3 regions of the Comamonas sp. Tr-654 genome follow, and region 1 is predicted to be linked to each of the others. Evidence: predicted binding sites of a transcription regulator. Region 1 holds the regulator's gene; each other region holds the start of a gene.
The links. The regulator sigma-54, encoded in region 1, starts transcription at its own class of promoters, with help from an activator protein. The targets are predictions, from matches to a motif close to TGGCANGNAANCTGCTTT.
Positions count from the first base shown of each region.

Region 1 (3,545 bases):
CTATCAGTACGGGGTGATCAAGGCCGAGCCCGGCAAGCGCGCCTTCTTCCGCCAGAAGCGCGACACCGTGGCCGGTCAGCCCGAAGAGTTCATCGAAGGCGAAGGCGAAGTCATCGAATACGACGGCAAGGCCGATATCGTCAAGTTCATCCGCCGTGGCGAGATGCGCCGCTACCGTGGCGGCCAGCTCAGCGACCAGGTCACGGGCTCCATCATCGTCTACAACAACATCACCGACGTCTATACCGTCGATGGCCAGAAGACCAGCGGCGGCCTGCCTAGCTCCTCCGTGGGCCAGGGCGGTCGCGTGCGCGCCATCATGGCGCCCAAGGACGGTACGCCGGGCGCACAGCCCAAGCCCGCCACTCCTGCCACCCAATTGCGCCCGAGCATGACGCTGGGCGGCGAGAAAGCCGACGAGAAGAAATGAGTGAGCCGACCTTCTCCAGCAGCCGCAGCGGCGAGTCCGACAGCCGCCTGGAGGCCAAGCATCTGGCCAAGTCCTATGGCAGCCGCAAGGTGGTCAAGGATGTGTCGCTGTCCGTGCAAAAAGGCGAGGTGGTCGGTCTGCTCGGCCCCAACGGTGCGGGCAAGACCACATCGTTCTACATGATCGTGGGCCTGGTGCGTAGCGACGGCGGCGAGATCTTCATCGACGGCCAGCCGGTGGGCGGCATGCCGATTCACCAGCGCTCGCGCCTGGGCCTGTCCTATCTGCCCCAGGAAGCCTCCATCTTCCGCAAGCTCAGCGTGGAAGACAATGTGCGCGCCGTGCTGGAGCTGCAAAAGGACGAGCAAGGCAAGGCGCTGACGCAGGGCGAGATCGAAAAGCGCCTCACGGGCTTGCTGCAGGAGCTGCGCGTCGAGCATCTGCGCCAGTCGCCGGCGCTGGCGCTGTCCGGCGGTGAACGTCGGCGCGTGGAAATCGCGCGTGCCCTGGCCACGCAGCCGCGCTTCATCCTGCTTGACGAGCCGTTTGCCGGTATCGATCCGATTGCGGTGATCGAGATCCAGCGCATCATCGGCTTTCTCAAGGAGCGCGGCATCGGTGTGCTGATTACCGACCATAACGTGCGCGAGACGCTGGGCATCTGCGACCACGCCTTCATCATCAGCGACGGCCATGTGCTGGCCGAAGGCACGCCCGAGGAGATCGTGGAGAACGCCGATGTGCGCCGCGTCTATCTGGGCGAACATTTCAGAATGTGATGACCCCCACGCTCCCTCACTTTGTGTGGTCGCCGCCTGCAGAAGGGGCCCTGACCGGCTGCGCCGCGGTCTGCCTTGGGGCAGCCCTGCGGCAAACCCACTGCACTGTGCGCGTTTGCAATGATTGTCTGGGAGCCGCGCCTCGATGAAGCCAGGTCTCTCGCTACGCGTTTCGCAGCATTTATCGCTGACGCCGCAGCTGCAGCAATCCATCCAGCTGCTGCAACTCTCCACTCTGGAGCTGGCGCAGGAAGTCGAGCAGATGCTGGTCGACAACCCCTTTCTGGAGCGTGCGGGCGATGAGGCCGAAACTGCGGGAGATGCTCCTGTAGATGTAGCTGCTAGCGCCAATGAATACAGCACTTCAGATGGTATTCATGCTGAAAAAGAAGCATCGCAAGCGCAATTAGCTACTGAAACCGTAGCGGAAACACCGAGCCCTGAAACTCCAGAAACGCTGAACTGGGAGGCCGACGGCATGGACGGCCAGGACGGGGAGTGGGGCGGCGAATCCAGCAGCGAGTGGGAGACGCCCTCGGCCAGCAGCTCCACGCGCAACCGCGATGGCGATGATGAAACCGATGCCATCGATCTGGCGCGCGAGCACCAGAGCCTGACCGACTTTCTCCATCGCCAGGCCTTAAGCCTGCATCTGGGTGCGGCAGACACGGCGGCGCTGCGCTTTCTCATCGAGTCGCTCAGCGACGACGGTTATCTCGAGGATTCCCTGCAGGAGCTGGCGCAGAGCCTGGCCGGCGACGATCTGGAGGAGCGCGAGGAGCTGGAGCAGCACTTTGCCATTGCGCTGAAGCTGCTGCAAAGCCTGGAGCCGGTGGGCGTGGGCGCGCGTGATCTGGCCGAGTGCCTGCAACTGCAGCTGCGCGATCTGATCCGCACGGCCGAGGACGAGGGTACGACCGAGGCGCATATGAGCCGGCTGCTGCTGGCACAGGCCATCTGTTCCCAGCCCATGGACTTGCTGGCGCGGCGCGATCTGCGCAAGCTCACCAGCCTGTGCGGCGCGCGCGAGGAACAGCTGCGCGAGGCCATGGCCCTGATCGCCAGGCTGGAGCCGCGTCCGGGTCGGCGCTTTGTCGACGTGGAGCGCCATATCGTGGTGCCCGATGTCATCGTGCGTCCGGTGCGGGCCGGCTCGGGCCGGTCGGACTTTTCCGTGCAGCTCAACCCCGAGGTCATGCCGCGTCTACGCGTGCACGACATCTATGCCGGCGTGCTGCGTCGCCACAAGAACAGCGACGGTCATGCGGCGCTGCAGCAGCAGCTGCAGGAGGCGCGCTGGTTCATCAAGAACATCCAGCAGCGCTTCGACACCATCTTGCGTGTTTCCGAAGCCATCGTGGAGCGGCAGAAGAACTTCTTTGTGCATGGCGAGCTGGCCATGCGCCCGCTGGTGCTGCGCGATATCGCAGACACGCTGGGCCTGCACGAGTCCACTATCAGCCGCGTGACCACGGCCAAGTACATGGCCACGCCCCAGGGTACTTTCGAGCTCAAGTATTTCTTCGGTTCGGGCCTGGGCACGGAAACCGGTGGCAGTGCCTCCAGCACGGCCGTGCGTGCGCTGATCAAGCAGTTTGTCGATGCCGAAGATGCGAGAAAGCCGCTGTCGGACGCCAAGCTGGCCGACATGCTCAAGGAGCAGGGCATTGAGTGTGCGCGCCGTACTGTCGCCAAATACCGCGAGCAGCTCAAGATACCGACGACCACGCTGCGCAAGGCGCTGTAGCGAATCGCCGCGCGGCTCGGAGCGAAAAAAGGCAAGCGGCCTGATGAAGACCGCTTGCCTTGGGCTGGATGAGCGTCGTCGCTTATGGGGCCAGCGTTGCGGAGTACTTGCCGTTCTGGGCGTTCTTGCTCACCACGACATTGAACATGGCATAGACCGGGTTGTCGCCTGTGGCCGCGCCCAGGGTGACAGACTTGGTGCCCAGCACGCCGTCATCCCAGGATGCAACCTGTACCGTGGCGACTCTGCCGGCGGCTCTGGCGTAGTTGGCGATGGCGACCCGATAGGTGCCTTCCTGCAGTCTTGCTGAATCGCAGGATGCATAGTAGTGCTCAGGTCCGTAGGCGACGGTGTTGTCCACATCGAGATAGCCGCTGGCGCCGCGCATGTAGCGGTAGTAGACATGCGAGCCTCCGGGCTCATAGGTGTGCAGATCGACGTCACCGCTGCCGTCCCAGGTCAGCGTGGTGGTGAAAAAGCCGGATGTCGCTCGCGCCGGCGGGGCCACGAGTGTGGACAGTGCAGTCGTGATGTGGCTCTTCACGCGGTTGGAGATCTCCAGGCCGGGGTTGATGTAAATCTCGAGCAG
Region 1 is NZ_VWWQ01000002.1:17,070-20,614, forward strand. Features, by position in the region: gene lptA (lipopolysaccharide transport periplasmic protein LptA) at 1-430, shown strand, start outside; gene lptB (LPS export ABC transporter ATP-binding protein) at 427-1,209, shown strand; gene F3J24_RS05725 (RNA polymerase factor sigma-54) at 1,355-2,956, shown strand; gene F3J24_RS24910 (hypothetical protein) at 3,039-3,545, opposite strand, start outside.

Region 2 (3,545 bases), on a different contig from region 1:
GCTCAGCAGCCGCCAGTAGTGGCTGCGGCTGACGGCGCCGACGATCCAGGAGTCATTGCGGGCGGGCAGGATCAGCGTGACCTGCACCTGGCGCAGCGCGGCGGCGCACAAGGCATCAAGCACCGTGCTGTCTGGCACGAAGTAGGGGGTGGAGATCACGACCTCGCGCTGCGCACAGGCCAGCAGGCTGGCAACCAGCTGGGGTGTTGAGCGTGCTCTTTCCGTCGGCCCTTCGGCAATCGCAACGGCATGGAAGCCGTCGTCAGCGGCAGCACCGGCCTCGGCCTCTATTGCCGGTGGTGCAAAGCTCGCATCGGACTGCGCCCAGTCGCTGGCAAAGGCCTGCTGCATCTGCATGACCACGGGTCCCTGCAGGCGCAGCATGATGTCCACCCAGGGGGCGTAGCGAGCCTTGATGTGAAAGCCCTCGTCGGCGCAGTTCTGGCTGCCGCAATAGTTGATCCTGCCGTCTATGAGCGTGATCTTGCGGTGGTTGCGCAGGTCGATGCGGCTGGTCAGCATGACCTTGAGCAGATTGCTGATGGGCAGGGCAATCGCCAGGTGCACGCCGGCCTGCTGCATCTGCTGCCACAGTGGCGAGCGCGTCAGTGCGCGCGATCCCAGTCCGTCGACCATGGCACGGCAGGTCACGCCGCGCTGTGCGGCACGCATCAGGGCATGGGCCATATCGGTGCCGGTGCCGTCGTCCAGCCAGATGTAGTACAGCACATTGATCTCGTGGCGCGCGGCATCCATGTCGGCCAGCATCTGCGCACGGGCATGTGCACCATCGCGCATCAGCTCGGCCCTGTGGCCGGGCAGCGGCGCAAAGCCGTTGATGGACGAGGCATAGCGGAAGGCCGGCAGCCATTGATCAGGAATGGTCGGCAGTGCCTGCGGGCTGCGGTCGGCATCGGTCGCGGCGCCGCTGCGAGACTGGCAGAACTCGCGCACATTGAGTCTTCTGCGGCCTGGTACGCGGCCCAGGGCCACCTCGCCAAACAGGTAGTACAGCAGGCAGCTCACATAGGGCAGCAGCACGATGACCATGAGCCAGGCCAGGCGCACGTCGGGCCGCATGTCCCGGCGCAGCAGGATGCGCAGGCCGAAACCGGTGATCAGCAATACATGAAGAGTCAGCAGTAGCCAGGTCATGAATCAGTGCAGCAACGATGGACCTTGTCGAGCATAACGGGCTCTGCCCCAAGCACAAGCTGCAAGCCCTGATTCATATGCAATGAGCTTGAACTCATTGATGAAAAAGCGCGAAATGCTATCAGTAATGTAGCGACAGAAGATAGACATGGCACTGGCATGGAACCTGCTTCCTTCCTTGTCAAAGCAAACAAGCAGGGGGGAGTGCATGGAAATGGTGCCATTGACTGCCATCGACAAGGCAGATACCGGTTGGGTCATGGTTGCGTCGGCGCTGGTCTTGCTGATGACCTTGCCGGGCATCGCCCTGTTCTATGCAGGGCTGGTGCGTCGCAAGAATGTGGTCAACACCATGGTGGCCGTGTTCGCGGTGGCCTGTGTGGTGACCCTGACCTGGTTCGGCCTGGGCTACTCGCTCGCGTTTACTGCTGATTCTCCCTGGCTCGGCAATCTGGGTCGCGCCTGGTTTGCCTCATTGCACTTTGATGGCCGGCGCAGCGTGATCTCGGTCAGCCATCTGGCGCCGCATCTGCCCGAAGCGGCCTATGCCCTGTTCCAGGCCGCATTCGCCATCATCACCACCTCGCTGATCGTGGGGGCCGTGGTCGAGCGCATGCGCTTTGCGGCCCTGCTGGTATTTGCCGCGCTGTGGAGCGTGGTGGTCTATGCCCCGGTGGCGCACTGGGTGTGGGAGAGCGGCGGCTGGCTGAACCAGCTGGGCGCACTGGACTTTGCCGGCGGTGCCGTGGTGCATGTGAACGCGGGTGTGGCGGCGCTGGTCTGTGCCTTCATGATGGGGCGCAGGCGTGGCTATGGCACAGAGCCCTTCGAGCCGCACAGCCTGGGCTGGACGGCCATGGGCACAGCGTTGCTGCTGTTTGGGTGGTTCGGCTTCAACGCCGGATCGGCCCTGTCCGCCGACGGGCGTGCAGCGCTGGCCTTTGTGGTCACGCTGGTGGCGGCCTCGGCCGCCGGGCTGGCATGGATGGTGGTGGAGTGGCTGGTGCGCGGCGCTCCGACCTTGCTGGGCCTGCTCTCGGGCATGGTGGGCGGATTGGTCGCCATCACCCCTGCAGCCGGTTTTGTGCAGGTGGGCAGTGCGGTGTGGATAGGCCTGATTGCGGGCGCTGTCTGCTTCTGGGGCGCAACCTGGCTCAAGCGCAGGCTGGGGGCCGACGACTCGCTCGATGTCTTCGGCGTGCACGGCGTGGGCGGCATTGCAGGCTCTATCCTCACGGCGGTGTTTGCCGATCCGCTGATCGCGGGCACAGGCGCCACGGTGCTGAATCAGCTGATTGCGGTGGCAGCGGTGGCTGCCTACAGTGCCGCAGCCACGGCCGGGGTGCTAGTGCTGATCCGTCTGCTGATGCCGTTGCGGGTGGATGCCGTGCAGGAAATGGAAGGCCTGGATATCAGCCTGCATCTGGAACGTCAGCACTAGTGATCCATCAAAGACAGGAGCGGTGTATGGAGGACAGCGAGCGAGTGGCGGTGGCTGCACATCTGCATGTGGTGTTGCGCCGCAAGACCGGCCGGGTGACCGATACCGAATGGATGGCCTGCAACCAGGCCTATGCACAGGCCATGGTGGCTTTTGCGCTGGAGCGTGCACGAGAGCAACAGGACGAGGAGCTGGCGCGCCTGGCCCGGCGTCTGCAGGACAGCTGGAGCGGCGACAAGCCCCGGCATGCAGCGCCTGCAGAGACCACGCAGAGCGATAGTTCGGTCACCACCAAGGCCGCCGAGATACTGCGCACCTCGGCACGCTATATCGGTGGGCTGCGCTGAGGCACAAGCCGGATCCGAGGCCGGGACGGCTTGGTGCCACGGATCACAATGCCTGTGATCCGTGGCAGTCCGCTGCAGCACGCTGAAGCAGGCTGTGTCGGCAACAAGCCTGGCCTATTGCTTTTTCAGCTCGGCAATATAGGCATCGCGGGCCTTCACGCCATCGGCCGTGAAGTCGGTGAACACGCCGTCAATGCCCAGACGGTAGTAAGCCAGATATTCCTGCAGCGGGTCGCCCTTGAAGATGCCCGCGAGCCGGCTGGCCTCGCTGCGGAAGGTAAAGCTGTGCACCACCAGACCGGCCTTGTGGGCATTGGCGATCAGGCCGGTGTCCTTGAGCGTGTTGACGTCCTTGAGGCCCGCGCCGTCCTTGTAGGGAACGACGGAATGGGCCAGCACCTGGGGTTTCCAGGGGCCGATACCGTCGGCATAGGTCTTGATCTCGGCCAGGCCTGCCGGCGTCTGCATGACCGCGAAGGTGCGAGCGTCGCCGGTCAGAGTCCAGCTATAGGGGCGGCCGCTGATGAAGGTCCATTCGTCGGCAGTGATATAGCCTACGGAGCCGTCCCTGAAGTTGTAGTCGTTGCCATCGATCAGTTGCA
Region 2 is NZ_VWWQ01000004.1:124,071-127,615, reverse strand. Features, by position in the region: gene cls (cardiolipin synthase) at 1-1,155, opposite strand, end outside; gene F3J24_RS13880 (ammonium transporter) at 1,364-2,596, shown strand; gene F3J24_RS13875 (hypothetical protein) at 2,623-2,943, shown strand; gene F3J24_RS13870 (glycerophosphodiester phosphodiesterase family protein) at 3,058-3,545, opposite strand, start outside.
Region 2: a site for sigma-54 is predicted at 1,311-1,328, ahead of F3J24_RS13880 (ammonium transporter). Genes of this name have one in related genera too.

Region 3 (3,545 bases), on a different contig from region 1:
TGCCGACCAGCGCCGCCAGACCGAAACCCAGGGCCACGCGCTGCAGCGAGGACAGCACGTTCCAGCCCACGCCCTGGTCATTGGGTCCGTTGCGGTAGAAGGGATCGCTGAACACCTGCAGAGCCTGTTCCCAGGTCTCGGCCGGGGTAGGAATGCTCTTGCCGGTGGTGCTGGAGACCAGCGACCACAGGCCGACCAGCAGCGCCAGCCCCAGCAGCGGCGGCAATACCTGGCCAGCAAACGCTTCCGCGTGCCGGCGCCAGCGGCTGGGCGGTGCCGAGATCACCGCCGGGGATGCCTTGACGACAGCAGTATCTTTTTTCACTTCAGCCCTTGAAATATCTGCGTTACCAACTGCCTTTTCTGCAGTTTCCAGCTGTGCATCGTTGGCGGCCAGAGCGGCCAGTTTGGGGTCATGCGGGGGATCGAGTTCCAGCGGCGAATGAAGTGCGGCACTGACCATGATGTCTCTCCGTTAGGTGGGGCGGCCTCAGGCCTTGATCTTGAAACCGTCAGCGTATTGGGCCGGGTTCTTGCCATCCCAGACCACGCCGTCGATCAGCTTGCTGCTGCGCAGCACATCCTTGGGCACACTGACCTTGAGCTGGCTGGCCGCCTGCTGGTAAAGGTCGATGCGGTTGATCTGCTTGGCCACGGCCAGATAGTCGGGATGGGCCTTGAGCAGGCCCCAGCGCTTGTGCTGGGTGAGGAACCACATGCCGTCCGACAGATAGGGGAAGTTCACGGCCCCGTCGTTGAAGAACTTCATGTGGTTGGGGTCGTCCCAGGTCTTGCCCAGGCCATTCTGGTAGCGCCCCAGAATGCGCTGGTTAATGGCGTCCACGCTGGTATTGATATAGGACTTCTGGGCCACGGTCTCGGCCATCTTCGTCTTGTTCTGCAGGCTGGAGTCGATCCAGCGGCCGGCTTCGAGAATCGCCATCATCACGGCGCGGCAGGTGTTGGGATTCTTCTGTGCGAACTCACCCGTGGTTCCCAGCACCTTCTCGGGATGGTCCTTCCAGATGTCCTGTGTGGTGTTTGCCGTAATGCCTATGCCGTCCATGATGGCGCGATGGTTCCAGGGTTCGCCCACACAGAAGCCATCCATATTGCCCACACGCATATTGGCCACCATCTGGGGCGGCGGCACGGTGATCAGCTTGGCCTCGGACAAGGGGTTGATGCCTGCAGCCGCCAGCCAGTAATGCATCCACATGGCGTGGGTGCCGGTGGGGAAGGTGCCGGCGAAGGTGTATTCGCGCTTTTCCTTGGCCATGACCTTGGCCAGACTGGCTCCGTCGACCGCCCCCTTGTCGGCCAGGGCCTTGGACAGCGTGATCGCCTGGCCGTTGTTGTTCAGCCCCATGAGCACGGCCATGTCCTTCTTGGGGCCGCCCACGCCCAGGTGCAGGCCGTAGACCAAGCCGTAGAGCACGTGGGCGAAGTCCAGCTCGCCATTGACCAGCTTGTCGCGCACACCGGCCCAGCTCGCCTCCTTGCTGAGAACAATCTTCACGCCGTATTTCTGGTCCAGACCCAGCACCGAGGCCATGACCACGCTGGCGCAATCGGTCAGCGGAATGAAGCCGATCTTGACCTCTTTCTTCTCCGGCGCGTCGGAGCCTGCGGCCCAGGCGCCGTGGTGGCCCAAAGTGCCATAGAGGGCGGCGGCGCCGGCCACACGCAGAAACTCACGCCGGCCGCCGGCAGATACGGGCTCCGGCACGGGAGCAGTAGTCGAAGAAAGGCGCTGGCTCATGAGAAAACTCCATCAAGAATCGTGGTGAAGGCGATCCGGAAAACAAAAAGGCGCCCTTCCCTCCTCGGGTGTGAGGAGAAAAGGACGCCGTTGTCCCAGGTCACTCGTAATAACGCTTTAAGCGCGACCGCCTTTGGTCTGCTTGACATCAACAGTCATGCACAAACCATGCCAGACCTTGATCAGAGGTGGAGCAGGCTTTGCTACCCCGGTTTTGGCCCATATTTGGTGCAGCGCAACAAGCACAGCGCTGTCATAGCGATGAATTGGTGCTGCCAGGCAGCAGGTCCACCGTGGCCAGAATCGCCTCGGCCACATCCAGCATGCGCCGGTTCTGGTTCATGGCCGTCTGGCGGATCAGCTTGTAGGCCTCGCCCTCGCTGAGCTGGCGGTAGTTCATCAGCACGCCCTTGGCCCGTTCTATGGTCTTGCGCTCCTTGAGCGTGGCGCGCGCCTTGTCGATCTCGGTCTGCATGTCCTGCAGGCGCATGGACTGCTCCTGCACCAGCAAGACAATGCTCTTCTCGAGCTGCAGCCCGTATGCGCCCTCCGCAGGCAAGGAGGCTGCTGGCTGCGTGGCCCCCAGAAAGGCCGCAGCCGCTTCGGCGCGAGTCCCAGGCTGCGGCTGCATCTCCAGCAGCGCCTTTTGCTGACTCAGCGCCGCGCCCGCCTGCTCCAGCTTGCGCAGACATTGGGCCTGCAGCTCCTCGGCCAGGAATGCCTCAATCTGGTGCATGGCATCGAGCCGGCTGGAGCAGGCTTCAAACCAAGGCGAGCTCAGGCTGCGGTCCAGCGCCAGGCCGTCACCGGCCGTACAGCCCAGGCGGCGCAGCCGCTCGATCACCGTCATATCGGGACAGGCCCCGCATTGCTGCTGCCAGCGCTCCATTCCCGAGGGGCTGGCGAAGTCTGCAAACACCTGAAAGCAGCGCTCCTGCGATTCAATCAGATGCAGCCAATGGCGCTGACGCTCTGTCCTGCCGGCCCCTGCGGTAAACGCCGCGACCCCTGTGGCGCGCTCCTGGCCCGCCAGCTCCTTGCCCTGCATGAAATGAAACAGCGCCACCAGCAATTTCGCGATATCGGGATCGCAGGCGCTGTCCGCCGCCTCGAACACCACGGTCAGGCAGGCCGCAATCATGCGGATCAGCGCCTGCGTGCAGTCTTCGGCACTCAGCTGCAGCGCATCGCGCCTGCGGCGCAGCAGCGGCAGGGCTTCAAAGCCTTGCAGCGCATTGGCGATCGCATTGAACAAGCGAGCGCCATGCGCACCTGGCGCCCGCGCGCCCAGCTCTTCAAGTGCGAGGCAGACCCGCTCCATGACCTGGTCCACATGAAGGCCGTGGTCGAGCAGGCTCTGCTGCGCCTGTGCACCGCCGCTGACCAGAAAGATATTCGAGAGACCGCGCTCTTTTTGCAGCGCATGGACGAGCTCGGACATGCTCGCCACCAGGCTGCTGGCGCGGCTGATCTGTTCCAGCTCGGCAATCTCGCTTTGCCTTGCAGCCACCAGATAGTGCAGAGGCGTTTTCATGGGGTAGTGCTTGTCGTCATGTTGATGCCGTGGACGATCAGCACATTTCATGCCATCTCAGGCAGGGCGACGCTGCCGCCTCTCCCAGAGCTGGTCCACCATGGCACCCACACCGATTCCCACGACATAGGCCAGCAGATCCAGAGGATCGAAGCCATTGCCCAGCACCAGATAGGCCAGCTTGTTGGCGCGCACAGCCTGCATCCAGGGGGCCTGATAGAGCTGCAGGAACTCGATGGCAAAGGCGAT
Region 3 is NZ_VWWQ01000003.1:670,821-674,365, forward strand. Features, by position in the region: gene ntrB (nitrate ABC transporter permease) at 1-463, opposite strand, end outside; gene F3J24_RS12770 (CmpA/NrtA family ABC transporter substrate-binding protein) at 491-1,762, opposite strand; gene F3J24_RS12775 (nitrate regulatory protein) at 2,016-3,296, opposite strand; gene F3J24_RS12780 (DUF2809 domain-containing protein) at 3,354-3,545, opposite strand, start outside.
Region 3: a site for sigma-54 is predicted at 1,919-1,936, ahead of F3J24_RS12770 (CmpA/NrtA family ABC transporter substrate-binding protein). Genes of this name have one in related genera too.